DNA from 3 places in the Clostridium sp. ETTB3 genome. Region 2 is predicted to be linked to each of the others. Evidence: predicted binding sites of a transcription regulator. Region 2 holds the regulator's gene; each other region holds the start of a gene.

The links. Region 2 encodes NrdR, which represses ribonucleotide reductase genes. Its sites were predicted from a motif close to CACNANATNTNGTG; they were not measured.
Region 1: nrdD (anaerobic ribonucleoside-triphosphate reductase) is a predicted target of NrdR. The motif match lies at 2,108-2,121, and genes of this name have one in related genera.
Region 3: nrdD (anaerobic ribonucleoside-triphosphate reductase) is a predicted target of NrdR. The motif match lies at 3,548-3,561, and genes of this name have one in related genera.

What each region holds. Positions count from the first base shown of each region.
Region 1 covers NZ_CP199832.1:817,442-823,556, forward strand. The annotation lists gene yidA (sugar-phosphatase) at 1-288, shown strand, start outside; partial or broken gene ACUN06_RS04025 (adenine deaminase C-terminal domain-containing protein) at 413-643, opposite strand; gene metA (homoserine O-acetyltransferase MetA) at 867-1,781, shown strand; gene nrdD (anaerobic ribonucleoside-triphosphate reductase) at 2,214-4,082, shown strand; gene ltrA (group II intron reverse transcriptase/maturase) at 4,753-6,115, shown strand, end outside.
Region 2 covers NZ_CP199832.1:1,730,015-1,736,129, forward strand. The annotation lists gene ACUN06_RS08540 (winged helix-turn-helix domain-containing protein) at 1-423, opposite strand, end outside; gene pgeF (peptidoglycan editing factor PgeF) at 443-1,183, opposite strand; gene nrdR (transcriptional regulator NrdR) at 1,323-1,781, opposite strand; gene ACUN06_RS08555 (YlmC/YmxH family sporulation protein) at 1,842-2,126, opposite strand; gene sigG (RNA polymerase sporulation sigma factor SigG) at 2,515-3,288, opposite strand; gene sigE (RNA polymerase sporulation sigma factor SigE) at 3,371-4,078, opposite strand; gene ACUN06_RS08570 (sigma-E processing peptidase SpoIIGA) at 4,088-4,888, opposite strand; gene ftsZ (cell division protein FtsZ) at 5,196-6,115, opposite strand, start outside.
Region 3 covers NZ_CP199832.1:116,217-122,331, reverse strand. The annotation lists gene nifV (homocitrate synthase) at 1-1,093, opposite strand, end outside; gene nrdD (anaerobic ribonucleoside-triphosphate reductase) at 1,423-3,531, opposite strand; gene ACUN06_RS00550 (DegV family protein) at 3,765-4,610, shown strand; gene ACUN06_RS00545 (PadR family transcriptional regulator) at 4,614-5,069, shown strand; gene ACUN06_RS00540 (hypothetical protein) at 5,157-5,360, shown strand; TPP riboswitch at 5,383-5,482, shown strand; gene thiT (energy-coupled thiamine transporter ThiT) at 5,540-6,115, shown strand, end outside.

The sequences.
Region 1 (6,115 bases), 910 kb from region 2:
GAAAAGTATACAGTTGTAAGAAGTACACCATATTTCTTAGAATTTTTAAATAAGGAAGTAAATAAGGGAACAGGAGTTAAACTTTTAGCTGATCATTTAGGAGTTAAGCAAGAAGAAGTAATGACTTTTGGAGATGCTGAAAATGACCTTGATATGATTGTTTATGCTGGAATGGGTGTAGCAATGGCTAATGGTTTTGAAGAAGTTAAAGAAGCTGCAAATTATATTACAGATTCAAATGAAGAAGATGGTGTTGCAAAAGCAATAGAAAAATTTGTTTTAAGTTAATTATAAAAGACTTGTCTTTGAATAAAATGTCTTGATTAAGAGTACATTTTAAAGCGGACAAGTCTTTTATGTTATATTTTTATTCACAAATAGGAATAAATTTAAAGTTTGTTACATCAAATAATCATTTATCAGTTATTTTTATTTCAGGAATAACAGGTAATGATAAAAATGATAATGTTAAAAAAGGATTAAAGTCAATTTTAGATGAAATTGCTTTTAGTGAAGAATGTAAATTATTTAAATCAGAAATTACTTCTTTTGATGAACGAGAGATAATAATTCCACCTATTTCTAGAGAAATAGAAGCTAAGGTTTTACCTTCCTTAACAACAATTATGCCACCATTTATTTTTAGAACTTATTTTAAAACTATCTTTATTAAGATTAGGTAAGTTTATTTTTTTAGATAAATCGTTTTGTAAATTTAAATTATTAGTTTTAAGTAAAAGTTTATTATTTTGCATAACTAACTTACCATTTTTATAAACTGAATTGATTAATATTTTAATATTGATAATAAATGTTCTAAAAATGTAAAAAATATGATTTAATAGGTATATAAGGAGGAGGGGGCTATGCCAATAAAAATTCCAAGAGATTTACCTGCATTTAAGGTTTTATCTGATGAAAATATATTTGTAATGAATAATGAAAGAGCAGGAAAACAAGATATAAGGCCATTAAAAATAGCAATATTAAACTTAATGCCTAAAAAAATTCAAACTGAAAATCAATTACTTAGATATTTATCTAATACACCACTTCAAGTTGAAATTACGTTATTACAAACGGAAAGTTATAAATCAACTCATACATCATTTAAACATATGGATAAGTTTTATAGTTTTTTTAATGATGTAAGGGATGAAAAGTTTGATGCGTTAGTAATAACAGGGGCACCAGTTGAACAGTTAGAATTTGAAGAGGTAATGTATTGGGAAGAATTAAAGGAAATAATGGAATGGAGTAAAAGTAATGTATTTTCAACATTACATATTTGTTGGGGAGCACAGGCAGGGTTAAGTTACCATTATGGAATTCCAAAATATCAATTAAAAGAAAAAATGTTTGGAGTTTTTCAACATTATATTAATGATAAAAATGCTGAATTAACGAGAGGATTGGATGATAAATTTTATGCACCGCATTCTAGACATACTGAAGTAAAGAGAAAAGATATTGAAAAAGTACCAGAACTAGAAATTTTATCGGAATCTGATGAAGCAGGAATATTTATAGTTGCCAATAAAAATAGAAGACAAATATTTATTACAGGTCATTTAGAATATGAAAGAAATACATTAAGTGATGAGTATTTTAGGGATGTTAATAAGGGGTTAGAAATTAATAAGCCTAAAAATTATTTTCCAAAAGATAATCCTAATCTTATGCCAATTGTTACGTGGAGAGGTACTGCAAATATAGTTTTTAGTAATTGGCTTAATTACTGTGTTTATCAAAATACACCATATGATTTAAACAATTTATAATATTTATAATTTATTAAAAAGGCATTGATATGCCTTTTTATTTCTTATAAAAAAATTTTTTTATAAATCAAGCAATAATCACATTTGAGGAAAGTCTCGTATAAAAAAGCATAGAATGAGATAAATTTCAAGTACTGTTTTATAAAAATTTATGTAGTATAATGAAAAATATTGTTAAGTTAATTAGAAAAAAAAGTAAATAAGTTTATCTAAAAAAATATATAAGTTATAGATATAAAGAGAAAAGTGAAGTGCTTATAAGTAAAAATACTTAAAATTCAAAAATACACTAACTACTATATATTGTATTAAAAAAGAAATAATAGTACAATATGTTGTGTATTTAAGATGGCGGTATAAAAATAAGCACTATTTTTATGTGATTTTATACGTTACATAATTTGAATATACTTAATTTAAGGAGTGGTATTATTGAAAGTTATTAAAAGAGATGGAAGTACAGTAGAATTTAATAAAAGCAAAATAAGAGAAGCTATTACTAAATCAATGAAAAATGGTAGTGGAATATTATTACCTGACATTGCAAGATTAATAGCAAATGACGCAGAAAAGTATTTTGCAAAGGAAGAGGATGTTGCAACAATCTATAAAATAGAGAAATATGTATATGATAGATTAGTTCATTATGGTCAAGCTGAAACTGCAAGAGCTTATGAGGGTTATAGAGCTGTACAAGAATTTAAAAGAAACACTAATACTACAGATGATAGTATATTAGAGCTATTAAGTAAAAAAAATGAAGATGTAATGAAGGAAAATTCAAATAAGAATCCAGTAGTTTCTGCTACTCAAAGAGATTTAATTGCAGGAGAAGTATCTAAGGATATTGCAAGAAGAAAACTTATTCCTGCTCATATAGTGCAAGCTCATGATGAAGGAGCAATCCATTGGCATGACATGGATTATACAATATCACCTATGTTTAATTGTTGTTTAATTAATTTAGAAGATATGTTTACTAATGGAACAGTAATTAATGAAAAATTAGTTGAAGAACCAAAGAGTTTTGGTACAGCATGTACAGTAGCAACACAAATAATTGCTCAAGTTTCATCAAATCAATATGGTGGACAAAGTATAACAATTAAACATTTATCTAAATATTTAAAAGTGACTGAAGAAAAAGCATTTAATCATTATATGGAAATGTTTAATGATGAATCTATTGCTACTAAATTAGCTAAAGATATTAAGATGAAAGAGCTTAAAGATGGGGTTCAAACTATAAGATATCAATTATCTACATTACAAACTACAAATGGTCAAGCTCCATTTAGTACAATTTACCTAGAGATAGAAGACGGTAATCCATATGAAGAAGAAATGGCAATGATTTGTGAGGAAATGATAAGACAAAGACTTGAAGGAATGAAAAATTATAAAGGGCAAGAAATTGGAGAAGCATTCCCTAAGTTAGTTTATTTACTTGATGAGCATAATTGTCTTGAAGGTGGTAAATATGATTATATAACTAAGCTTGCAGCTAAATGTACAGCTAAGAGATTAGTGCCAGATTATCAAAGTGCTAAGATAATGAGAGAAAATTATGAAGGGAATACTTTCCCACCAATGGGGTGCAGATCACACTTAAGTCCTTGGAAGGATGAAAAAGGAAATTATAAATTTTATGGTAGATTTAATCAAGGAGTTGTATCTTTAAATTTACCACAAATAGCTATAATGGCTGATAAAGATATGGAAATGTTTTGGGAAATGCTAGATAGAAGATTAGAACTTTGTAAAGATGCATTAATGACAAGACATAAAATGTTATTAGGAGTAACATCTGATTCAAGTCCAATACATTGGCAACATGGAGCTATAGCAAGGCTTAAAAAAGGTGAAAAAATTGATAAGCTATTAAAAGGTGGATATTCAACTATTTCTCTTGGATATGTTGGTATAGCAGAAATGGTTCAAGCAATGCTTGGAGTAACTCACACTTCTAAAGAAGGAGAAAAATTTGCATTAGAAGTAATGAATTATATGAAAGAGAAATGTGATAAATGGAAAGCAGAAACTGGTTTAGGTTTTGGCCTTTATGGAACACCAGCAGAAAGCTTAATATATAGATTCTGTAGAATCGATAAAGCAAGATTTGGAGAAATACAAAATGTAACTGATAAATTATATTATACAAATTCATATCATGTTCATGTTTGTGAAGAAATTGATGCATTTAGTAAGCTAAAATTTGAATCTCAATTCCATAGTATTAGTAATGGTGGTTGTATTTCTTATATTGGTGCGACACGTTGCAACGTGAAAAGCGTTGCCTAATTAAACGCATGAGTTTAATTAAGAACTCATAATTTGAAAAGTCAAATGAAGGGGTAACGCCCTGAAGGGCTTTCTATAATCTCCGAATGGCAAAAGTTTAGGTAAATAAACAATTGTCATAAGCTCGGTAAAGTCGGCTGAGAGCTACCGTAATTAAGGTAAAACTTAAACGAAATGCGAACCAGAGGTGGTCGAGTGGTGATAGGTCGGTAGTCTATAAAATATCTATGGTTAGAATGTTAGTAAACAAAACTAACTGGCGAATCCCTGAATGTACGGGTCTACAAGGAGTAGTTGCAGAAATGCTTCAGTCACAGAAGTGACGTTAGTGAGGTAAAGTAAGATTCGATGTTATGAAATACCTTATAGTGTTAAAGGCACTATCAAGCTAACAGGCTTATAGGAGAAACCTAAGGATATATGTAAAGATAGAATTATGGGAACGTGGAAAGCTAAGAATGTGGAGGTTTTACCACCGTCGAAACAGTGTATGGTAACATACTTAATCTTAGTGAGAGCGAGGTCACAGTACCTAAGAAGCTATGATAATAAGTAGTGGAGGGATAGACCTTAGTCGTTGAATAATAGTAAAAATTTAATTTCGAAATAACATTAGGTTCTTGTAAGACTAATAGAGGTGAAATTCAACAAAAGGAAAATTAACCGACTAATGACAACTAAGAAACAAAAGATAAGAAACAATGAATATTATAATATTCAAGAAATGTTTGATGACTTATATGATAAATCGAAGAATAAAAAGTTGAAGTTTAAAAACTTAATGCAATATGTTTTAGACGAAAGAAATATTGAATTAGCCTATAGAAATATAAAGAAAAATAAGGGTAGTAAAACCAAAGGTACTAATTCAAAAACCATAGTAGATATATCTACTATGGAGACAGAGGAAGTAGTTAATTATGTTCGTAAAAGATTAATAAACTATCAACCTCAAAAAGTTAGAAGGGTTGAAATACCCAAAGCCAATGGTTCAAAAAGACCTTTAGGAATCCCAACTATAGAAGATAGATTGATTCAACAATGTATACTACAAGTTTTAGAACCAATATGTGAAGCTAAATTTTATAACCATAATTATGGATTTAGACCAAACAGAAGTGCTCATAATGCAGTTGGTAGAGCTATGTATTTAGCGAATAAAGCTAAACTAGAGTATGTAGTAGATATAGACATTAAAGGTTTCTTTGATAATGTTAATCATAGTAAACTGCTGAAACAAATGTGGAGTATGAGAATTCAAGATAAAAATTTAATATGTATTATAGGTAAAATGTTAAAGGCTCCTATAGAAGGTATAGGTGTACCTAATAAAGGTACTCCGCAAGGAGGAATTCTTTCTCCTTTATTATCTAATATAGTACTAAACGAATTAGATTGGTGGATAGCAGACCAGTGGGAAAGTTTTGAAACTAATCATAATTACGATAGAATTGATAGTAGAAATAATACAATAATTAAAAGTCATAAATATAGGGCATTAAGAAAAAGTAAAATGAAAGAAATCTATATCGTTAGATATGCAGATGATTTCAAAATATTTTGCAAAAATTATGAAATGGCTAAGAAAATATATATAGCTACAAAAAACTGGCTAAGTGAAAGGCTACAACTGGAAATTAGCACAGAGAAAAGCAAAATAGTAAACTTAAACAAAAACTACTCTGAGTTTCTAGGTTTCAGAATGAAATTAATGAAGAAAAATAAGGGGAAAGTTATTAAAAGTAGAATGTCAGAAAAGTCAATTAAAAAGGTTAAAGAGAAAATTAAAGAGAAGATTGATGGATTGAATGAAAATACATCTATAAGTGCTAACAAGTATAATGCTACTATTTTAGGAGTTCATAACTACTATAAAGTGGCAACACATGTTAATAGAGATTTCAGAAAAATTAATCACCAAGTCTCGAAGAACCTATTTAACCAAACTAAAAACATTAAAACGAAGATAAGTAAGTATTCACAAAGCTTTATGAAATTTTATGGAAACTATAATGGTAAATTTATAGGAATAC
Region 2 (6,115 bases):
TACTTTTAAGATTCCAAAATCAACTATATTACTTTTAATTTCATCCATTGAAAATCTTCTTAAAACAGCTTTAACTCTAGCTAGTAATTCTCTAACAGAAAATGGCTTAGTAATATAATCATCTGCACCTAATTCTAAACCTAATATTTTATCAATTTCTTCACTTTTTGCTGTTAACATGATTATGGGAATATTTTTAATTTCTATATTGCTTCTAACTTCCTTACAAACATCATACCCATCTTTTCCTGGAATCATTAAATCTAATAAAATTAAGTTTGGCTTTTCTTCAATTGCAATTTTAACTGCATCAATACCATTATTTGCTGTTAATACAGTATATCCATTATTAGTTAAATTAAAGCTTATAAGTTCTAAAATATATTCTTCATCATCTACTACTAATATTTTCTCATTTGCCATTTCCCTATCACCCCAAAATTTATTTAATATAAACAAATGCAAATAATCTTCCATATGCTCCTTTGCTTGCTCTATAAGAAAACAATTTATTCTCTTTTTCACAATGTGTACATAATTTTAATGAATAAATATTTTGCTCATTTAATCCAATCTTTTTTAAATCATCTTCAATGCATAATTCCATACTTAAATTTCTTCCATCAAAAAGCTTATCACAAGGAATTTCATTAAATTTATTTATAAACTTTTCTTTTAATTCTTCTGAAACTTCATAACAACATTGTCTTATATGAGGGCCTATATATGCTTTAATATTTTTAATATTTGACCCATATTCACTTATCATCTTTTCAACAGCTCTTGCACTAATACTATTGAAAGTTCCCTTCCATCCACTGTGTACTGCTGCAATAACATTATTTACTTCATCAATTAAAATTACAGGTACACAATCAGCAGTAAACGCACCTATTATTGTTGATTTTTCATTAGTTACTATTCCATCTCCCTCATGTTCAATAAAGTTCTTTTTACCTTTTTTATAAATATAAACTTTATCACTGTGAATTTGGTTTATATATTCAACTTCATTAACATTAAAATCCTCTTTTAATGATAATAAACTCTTTATTCCATCTTCTGTATGTCTATTAAAACTTCTTCCCATTTTAGCATTAGAAAATACCACATTAATTTTCTCACCTTCAAGAATCCAAAAATCTTTAAAACTTTTAAAATCATTAACATTTAAATAATTCATAATCCACCTCTATTTCCTCATAAATGTATTTTAACATTATAACTAAGTATTTACCAATTAATAAATTTATATTTAACATGATTTTAACTTTAATATAAATTAGTGAACGAAAAAAGACCACCAAATAAGGTAGTCCATTTTATTTTTTTTCAGTTCTTAATACATTAATTTCATCAATAAATGTAGTTATATCTTTAAATTCTCTATATACAGATGCAAATCTTACATATGAAACTTCATCTATATTTTTTAATCTCTCCATTACCATTTCACCAATAATTCTAGATTCCACTTCTATAAGCATATTATTAGAAATACTTTTTTCAATATCTTCTGCTAATTCTTCAATTTGCTTTCTAGATATAGGTCTTTTTTGACATGCAATAATAAGCCCATTTACAATTTTTTCTTTATTGAAATTTTCTCTTGTAGAATCTCTTTTAACAACCAAAATTGGAATATCCTCTATTTTTTCATAAGTAGTATACCTTCTTCCACAACTACTACACTCTCTTCTTCGTCTTATTGTCGTATTATCATCTGTAGATCTTGAATCTACAACCTTACTCTCATCAAAAAAACAAAAAGGACACTTCAAATAAATCACGCCTTTCCTATATAGTTATAAATGTATTATACAATTTTTTTTTACTTATTACTATATTTTATTTTCATCTTGTTGAGTAATTTCTATTCCAGTTGCATCTACAATTATTACATCTACACCTATTTTCACAATTTTATCCCATGGAATTTCAATATCATCTTCTTTAGAAAACCATCCCTTATTATTAGAAGAAGGTAAAAAAATAGATACTATTTTATTTGTATCTAAGTCAATTTTAAAATCACTTATATAACCTAGCTTACTTCCTGTTGATATATCAACTACCTCCATGCTTCTTATTGCATTTACAGAATATAAAATTAAGTCACTTTCCATAATTACTATTCCTCCCACCCAAATATGTATTTTCAATAATCATAATTATATATATGCCACTTAGAATTATTTTATTAAAAGAAAACCTTAATTTAGTGACAAGTTACAAGTTACAAGTGAAAAGTTATAGATAAAATTCCTTAAGGAATTTCTTAAAATATATTTTTTAAATTTAGCTAATGCTAAATTTTCCCTTAACTATTAATTACAAACCAAAAACTTCAAACTAAATTAGGGAATTTCTTAAAATTCAGCTAAAGCTGAACTTTTTCCACAACTTGTCACTTACCACTTGACACTCGCCACTCGCTACTTGCCACTTGTCACTTGCCACTCACTACTTGCCACTTTCTCCAATCTTTTGTAAAAAAATAGGACTCAAAGAGTCCTATACATATTTTCTCATATGCTTTAGTGCTGTTTTTTCTAATCTGGAAACCTGTGCTTGTGATATTCCAATTTCATCTGCTACTTCCATTTGAGTTCTTCCATTAAAAAACCTTAAGGTTAAAATTAACTTTTCTCTATCATTTAATTTTTTCATAGCTTCCTTAATGGATATATTCTCTAGCCAACTATCATCACTATTTTTAGAATCGCTAATTTGATCCATAACATAAATTGCATCTCCACCATCATGATAAATAGGCTCAAATAATGAAACTGGATCTTGAATTGCATCTAATGCAAATACAACCTCTTCACGTGGAATATTTAATTCCTTTGCTATTTGAGATATTGTTGGCTCCTTATTATTTTCCTTTATTAATTTATCTCTCACTAATAAAGCCTTATAAGCAACATCCCTCAAAGATCTACTTACCCTAATAGAATTATTATCCCTTAAATACCTTCTAATTTCCCCTATTATCATTGGAACAGCATATGTAGAAAATTTTACATTTTGTGTTAAGTCAAAATTATCTATAGATTTCATTAATCCAATACATCCTACTTGAAATAAATCGTCTACATTTTCGCCTCTATTATTAAATCTTTGAATAACACTTAAAACTAACCTTAAATTTCCATTAATAAAAGTTTCTCTAGCTTTTGTATCTCCATTTCTCATCTTTAATAGGAGCTCTCTTTTTTCCTTTTCCTTTAGTACTGGTAATTTGGAAGTATTTACCCCACAAATTTCAACTTTGTTTATAATCAAAGTCAATCACTCCTTCAGAAGTAATAACATACTGCATTTAAAATTATTTCCGTAAGAGTATTCTTTTATACTAAAGACAACCTTAAATCATTTTATTTATTTCTTTCTTTAACCTATTTATTATTTTCTTTTCAAGTCTAGATATATAAGATTGTGATATTCCAAGAATGTCAGCTACCTCTTTTTGAGTCTTTTCTGGTTTTCCTGAAAGACCAAATCTTAACTTAACTATTTCTTTTTCCCTATCATTTAAATTTTTAAGAGCTAAAAATAATAATTGCTTATCAACTTCATCTTCAATTAAATTATATACAGTATCATTTTCTGTTCCTAATATATCAGACAATAATAATTCATTTCCATCCCAATCAATATTTAAAGGCTCATAAAAAGATACTTCAGCTTTTACTTTTGTATTTCTTCTTAAGTACATCAATATTTCATTTTCTATACATCTTGATGCATAAGTAGCTAATTTAATTTTCTTTTCAGGGTTAAATGTATTAACGGCCTTTATAAGTCCTATAGTTCCTACAGAAATTAAATCTTCTATTGCTACTCCTGTATTTTCAAACTTTCTTGCAATATATACAACTAATCTTAAATTTCTTTCAATAAGTATATTTCTTACCTTTTCACCTTCAGTAGATAACTTTCCTACTAAATCATCTTCTTCTTCCTTTTTTAAAGGAGGTGGCAAAACATCATTTCCACCAATGTAATCCACTCTTTTTTTTAATATATTTAGTTTAGATAAAAACTTATTTATTAATATAACTAACTTTCCCATATATCCTCCCTATATTATACCTCTTGATAATAAAGCATGAAATTCATCTTCCCTGCTTAATTTTCTTTCACACCTACATATTATTGCACTAATTTTTGTCCAACTATTGCTATCCTCACTTCTTATCATTATATCGCCTTTAAATCCTTTAACTTCACCAATTTCATTTATAGTATCGTATTTAATAATAAATTCTTTATCCTCTGGAACATCAAATTGATTGAAATAATTGCTTTCAAGTATTATACAAGGTAAATTTGTTACTGGTTCCCTTAATTCATTTCCTGTATCTAAAAATCCTTTTGTTAGTACTGATTTTTGACCCTCTGTAATATATATATCATATAAAAAATTTTTAACTACTGCTCTTTCCTTAATTAAATCTGCTATTCTAGTTATAAAAATAAATGCAATTGCTATAATTAACACTAAATATTTTATTGAATTACTTTGAACAACAAATGCTTTTCCAATTATATAAGAGTTTTGCATTTGTACTGCTGCAAAACAAGCTCCTCCTAACATAAATGTCAACATAAAATAAACCGTAGTCGACTTTAAAACATATTTTAAATTTTTATTTTCTAGAGAAATATACATCATAAAAACTACCATTAAAATTCTCATAGCAATAGAACTTAAAATCTTTACATTACAAAAAATAACTAACGCATATATACCACCAACAACAGCTGCGATATATATATTTCTTTTATTAAAATTAAATCTTAATAATTTAAAAGAAAGTAATAATAAAAATAAATCAATTATTATATTTTCTAATATATATACATCAATATATATTTCCATTTACTCACCTCCTTAATAAATAAATTATAGCTTTATCTTTAAAATTTTTTTGTCATTTTAAAGGAGTATAACTTAAATTTTAAGCAAAGTTTTTTTACATATTACTTCCAAATATACTTCTTCTAGCATATATATTAAAATTTATAATAGAAATCCCTAAAAATATAGCACTTATAACTACTCTCTATATCATTAATAAAATAAAATTAATATAGATTATCGTAAAATAGAATAATTTAGTGTTAAAACAACAAAAAAAATAGAAATTACAACTTTTATTGTAATTTCTATTTTTATTTACTTTATATTACTTTCTAGATCTTAAAAAACTTGGTATATTAACACTTTCTCTATCTAAATCTAATAATGGATCATTGTGAGTTACTTGAACAGGCTCTTCTTCCTTTTTAACTGGTTCTACAACTGGCTTTGATTCAATTTTAGTAGTTTCTGATGTAGAAGAAGTTATTTTTCCATTGTCTTCTTCAAATCCTGTTGCAATTACAGTTAATCTAATTTCATCATTTAATGTTTCATCAATAACCGCACCAAAGATAATATTTGCATCTATATCAGCAGCTTCTCTTACTATTTCAGCAGCTTCATAAACTTCTATTGCTCCTAAATCAACTCCACCAGTAAAGTTAATTATAACTCCAGTTGCTCCATCTATTGATGTTTCTAATAATGGTGAAGATATTGCTTGTCTAACAGCATCTTGAGCTTTGTTATCACCTTTTCCATAACCAACACCCATGTGAGCTAAACCTTTATCCTTCATTACAGCTTCAATATCAGCAAAGTCAGCATTAACAACCCCTGGAATTGTAATAAGGTCAGATATAGCTTGAACCCCTTGTCTTAATACACCATCTGCTAATTTAAAAGAATCTAATAATGTAGTTTTCTTATCTGCCATAGCAAGAAGTTTTTCATTTGGTATTATAACAAGTGTATCAACATGTTGTTTTAAATTTTCTAATCCCATTTCAGCATGTCTCATTCTTCTTTTACCTTCAAATGGGAAAGGTTTAGTAACCACACCTACTGTTAAGATATTCATAGATTTTGCAATTTCAGCAACTACTGGAGCGGCCCCTGTACCAGTTCCTCCACCCATACCAGCAGTAATAAACACCATATTTGCACCTTTTATAGCTTCTGCTATTTCTTCTCTACTTTCCTCTGCTGCCTTTTTACCTATTTCAGGATTTGCACCAGCACCAA
Region 3 (6,115 bases), 1.2 Mb from region 2:
TTCTTTTTAATCTAACTGAAGCTGCTCTTACAAGTTCTAAAATTCCCTTTGCTTCTTCATCTGTTAAATTAATATTGTACTCTTTAAATTTATTAATTATCCCAGCTTTTCCTGAATGTTTACCTATTACAATTTGTCTTTGTAATCCCACTACATCTGGATCAAATGCTTCATAATTTTTAGGATTCTTTATTGCTCCATCTGCATGAATCCCAGATTCATGAGCAAACATATTTTCACCAACTATTGCCTTCCATGCTGGTAAAATCCTTCCTGATGCCTGTGCAACATATTGAGAAACCTCTCTAAACATCTTTTTATTTACATCAGCCTTGTAACCATAAAGATATTCTAATGCCATTAATACTTCTTCCAATGCAGCATTTCCAGCCCTTTCACCTAATCCATTTACAGTTACTCCAACATGACTTGCTCCACCTAAAATTCCTGCAATTGCATTTGCTGTCGCCATTCCAAAATCATTATGAGTATGCATTTCTATATTAAAGTTGGTTTTCTTATATATTTCTTCAATATCCTTTCTTAAAGAAAATGGTTCTTTTATTCCTACTGTATCACAATATCTAAATCTATCTGCACCTGCTTTTTTTGCTTCTTCAATAAATTTAATTAAAAATTCTTTATCTGCTCTAGATGCATCTTCTCCATTTACAGACACATATAAACCATTTTTCTTTGCAAACTCAACTGACTTAATCATATTTTCCAACACCCATTCTCTTGATGTTCTTAATTTATGTTTTATATGAATATCAGAAACAGATACTGATATTGCAACTGCATCAACTCCACAATCTATAGATTGTTCAATATCTGAAATGACTGCTCTATTCCAAGCCATTATACTTTTATTATTATTTCTTTTTACAATTTGCTTAATTGCCTTTTTTTCATCTCCTCCCATTGTAGGTATTCCTACTTCTAATTGATCTACCCCAAGATCACTTAGCATATCTGCGATAATAATTTTTTCTTCATTTGCAAAAACAACACCTGCTGTTTGTTCGCCATCTCTAAGGGTTGTATCTACTATATACACTTTTCTATTATCATCATCACATCTAATAGCCATTTTTTTGCCCCCTTTAATTTTTATATAAATACATATAAAAAAAAACACGCATTAAATCCCATTATTTTCTATATTATATTTATTTTTACATTTTATCATATCAACACTTTTTTCTCAATATATACCATTATAAAAATTATTATTTTTTCTAAAAATTGCAAGTATAATATTTATAAATTCATTTTAAAGTTATATAAACCTCATTTTTTTACATCTAACAATCATTTTGCAATTTTTTATTTTTTTCTTTCACATAATAATAAATGCCCTTAAAGTTGCTATCTATAAATTAAAATAACATCATTAAAAGCATTTAATAATTATATTATTTAATAATTATTTTTATAATTTCCAGTATGTGATCTTCTATCTAATCTTTCTTCATATTTTCCTGGCCCAAATCTTTCATCTAAACTTAAATATCCAGTTACCCTAGATATACCTTGAATACTTTTACTATTACATTTTGGACATGAATTTAAATTATTTTCAATACTAGTTCCACATTCTTTACAATATCTAATATGAAAATTAATTCCTATATAACTTATATTAGTTCTTTTATATGCATAATTTATAATTTCCATAATTACTTCTGGAGATGGTGAATCATCTAACTCTATATAAGAAATATGTCCTGCATTACAAAGTTTATGATAAGGTGCTTCTATATCAATTTTATCTTTTATTGATATATTATAATTAACAGGAATATGAAAACTATTAGTATAATATTCTTTATCTGTAACTCCTTTTATAATTCCATATATTTTTTTATCCTTTTTTATAAACTTTCCTGATAATCCTTCTGCTGGTGTTGCATAACAACTCCAATTTAATTGTGTTTCTTCAACTAATTTATCTGTATATTCCCTTATAAATTTAATTATCTTTAGTCCCAAATTTCTTGCTTCATCTGTTTCCCCATTATGTGATCCAATTAATGCATATAGAGTTTCTGCAAGACCTATAAATCCAATTGCCCATGTTCCTTGTTTAAGAATTGGCTCTATAGAATCATCAGGCATTAAATCTTCTGACCCCCTCATCAAACCTTGCCCCGCTACAAAAGGTAAATCTTTAACTTTTAATTTTTTTAAAATACTATATCTATGAAGCAAAGCTTCCTTTGCCAATGTTAATCTATTTTGTAATATTTCAAAAAATTTATTTATATCTTTATTTGCTTCTATACCTATCCTAGGAAGATTAATTGTTATTGGTGCTATATTTCCCCTTCCTTTACATCCTGGTTCTCCATTAACATTTTTCATTAAATAAGTCCGACATCCCATTGTTGCTGGAATATACCCTTTATCATAATATTCCTTATTAAAATCAGCATCTATATTCATAAATGTTGGATTCATTCTCTTTGATGCAACTTCACATGCAATTTTAAATAAATAGTAATAAGGATCATCTTGCTCCCTATTAACTCCTTTTTTAACTCTAAAAATTATATTAGGAAATATAGGTTGTTCACCTTTTCCTAATCCCTTTTCATATTCCCTTAGAAATATTTCACAAATTAATGCTGCATCATTTGAATTTGGTATTCCTAAGTTTACAGATGAAAAAGGCACTTGTGAACCTGCTCTTGAATGCATTGTATTTAAATTATAAACAACCCCTTGCATAGCTTGATGAATTCTACTTCTTAATTTTTTTTCTACTAAATCATCTAACCTTTTTTCTTCTATTCCTAATTCTAATAACTCCTCCCTTATTTCGTTTCTTGTAGGTTCAATAAATTGTGCCATATCATTATCAAAATCAGGATGTGATTGCCCCCCAAACATATCATTTTGAGTTGATTGTAATAATATACATGATAATTCTGCTGCTGTTTCTATTCGTTTAGGTGCTTTTATCGTTCCATAACCAGTATTAAATCCTCTACTTAAAACTTCTCCAGTAGGTATATGCAAACAATTCGTAGTCAAGTTATATGAATCAAGGTCATGAAAATATAATTCTCCTAATTCATGCGCTTTAGCTAAATGCTTGGGCATATTATAAAGATTATGCCACTTATTAGACTCTGATGCTATCCTTAATAATTTAGAACTAAAATTATTTCCAACATTAGCATTATCTCTATCAGTTTCTACTCCTATTTTTTTTATAACTTTCATTAAATCAGATTTTATATCTCTAACCCTAGTTCTTTCTCTTCTATATGCAGAATAAGCTTTTTCAATATTTGTATGTCCACTATCAACTAATGCTTTTTCTACTAAATTTTGTACTTCTTCTACTGATACTTTTTCTTTTTGAGATTCTTCTATATACTTTATTACTCTTTGAATACAAATTAATACTTCACTTTCTTTTAATGACTCTCCAACTTCATTACTTGCTTTTTTTATTGCATTCCTAATTTTATCAGTATTAAATTCAACCTCCCTGCCATCTCTCTTAACTACATATAGCATTTCCCCGCCTCCTATACACAATATATTGTGTATTTTTTTATATACATATACATTTTACCTCTACTCATTTTACTTGTAAATATTTTCCTGGAATTTACTTTAAATTTTCTTATTTTTATCCATATATTTAATCAACATTATCAATATTGATAATATTAACATTATCACTATTGATAATGTTATCTTATATGATATACTAATAATATAATTTAATTAATCGGAGGATTTTTTATATGCAAAAAATTGCTTTAATTACAGATAGCGCATGCGATCTTGATTTAAATACATTAAAAGAAAATAATATTAATTTATTACCACTTAGAATAATTTACTCTAATGCTGAATATAGAGATAGAATAGATATTTCTCCTTCAGAAGTTTATAAAAATTTAGAAAATGAAATTCCTAAAACATCTTTACCTAGTGCTAAAGATACTGAAGAAATTTTAAATAAATTAGAAGAAGAAAGTTATACTCATGTAATTTGTATTTCAATTTCTAGTGGACTTTCAGGAAGTTATAATGCTTTAAGATTAGCTTTAGAAGATCATCCAAACTTAACTTCTTTTGTTTATGACACCAAAATATTAGCTTATCCTCAAGGTGAAATAGTATTAGAAGTTGCAAAGCTTATAAGAGAAGGAAAAAGTTTTAATGAAATAGTTTCTGAAATACCTAATATAAGAAAAAGAATTACTGGTTATTTTACACTTAATACATTAGAATATTTAAAAAAAGGTGGAAGAATTGGAAGACTTGCTGGAACAGTAGGTGAACTTTTAAATTTAAAACCTATAATAACTACAGATGAAAATGGAGTATATTATACTGTTACTAAAGTTAGAGGAAGAAAACAATCTTTATCTAAAATGACAGAATTATTAAAGGGCTACCTAGAAAAATGTAAATGTGAAGTTGCTGTTTTACATGCAGGATGTGAAGAAGAAGCTATTAAATATATGGAAGCTATAAAAAACTTACCAAACATATCATCAATTAAAATTGCAGAAATAAGTCCTGCACTTGGTGTTCATTCTGGTCCTGGATTATTTGGTTTTTCAGTTAAAATGGATAAATAAACTATGAGTGATTTTGATTTTAATAACATAAATGACCTTAAAACTGAGGAAAAAAGATTATATGAAGAATATAAAGCAAAACTTGCAGAAATAAAAAAAGTACAAAAGGAAAAAGAAGCTGTTGGTCAAGTTTTTACAAAAGGTCTATTACCAATTTATGTACTTCATATTTTAAAATCAGGCCCTACAAATGGTAACGAAATTTCCACAAAAATTTCAGAAAGAACAAATGGACTTTGGACTCCTAGCACCGGTGGAATATATCCTTTATTAAAAAAATTAGAAAAAGAAGGATTAGTAATAGGACAATGGAATGATCCTAAAAAAAAATTCCAAAAATTTTATTCACTAACTCCTTTAGGTGAAAAAGAATTTGATAATAGAAAGAGTTTACTAAAACATAAAATTGAAGAATCTTTAATGGTTTTTCAAATTGTATATAAGGATTTATATTTATAAAAATGCACTTAGATATTATTTCTAAGTGTATTTTTATTTAAATTTAAGGGTAAACTAATAAAAATTTATTAGGATGGTGTTAAAATTATGAAAGGTATGATATTAGATTATACAGGTAATGATGCTTTTATCTTATTAGAAGATGATTCTATCATAACCATTCCATTAACTTCATTTGAAACTCTTATACCTTTAGGTACTAATATAAGTTTAACTAATTTATTTAATAAATCTACAAATACAAATTATAAAGCAATCCAAAACATTAATAAAACTGTTGACTTTCTATAATTTTTTACCTAAAATTAGTATATAAAGTTGCTAGGGGTGCCTAATGCTGAGAGATGAATTTTCATCAACCCTTTTAACCTGATCTGGATAATTCCAGCGTAGGGAAGCTATTATAGAATAAAAAAATATATATTCTATTATTGTGGTACCCTCTTACGCAAATAAGGAGGTATTTTTTTATGTCAAATTTTCTATCAACACTTGTTGAAAATTTAAAAACTATTTTTAGCAACCCATTAACATTAATTACATTATTTGGTTGTGCTATCTTATTAATTGCATTTATAAAATTTAAATCTTTAAAATTAAACTCAAAATTAATTGCAAGAATAGGACTAGCTATTGCTTTAGCATTCATATTAGATATGATTAAAATTTATTCTCTTCCCAACGGTGGTGGAAGCATTTCTTTAGGAAGTATGATTCCAATAATGATTATTTCCTTCGTTTATGGCCCATCTGTGGGATTATTTACTGGTTTCCTTTTTGGAGTATTTAAATTAATATTAGATCCATATATATTAAACCCTATTCAAGTTCTTTTTGATTATCCATTACCTTTTATGGCTGTTGGAGCTGCAGGATTTTTTAAGAATAAATACTTAGGGGCAAGCATTGGTATGATGTTGCGATTTATTTTTCATTTTATTTCTGGTGTTGTATTCTTTGGTTCATATGCACCTGAAGGTATGTCACCAATAGTTTATTCTTTAACTGTTAATGGATTAGCTGTAGGTGGAGAATTATTAATTTGT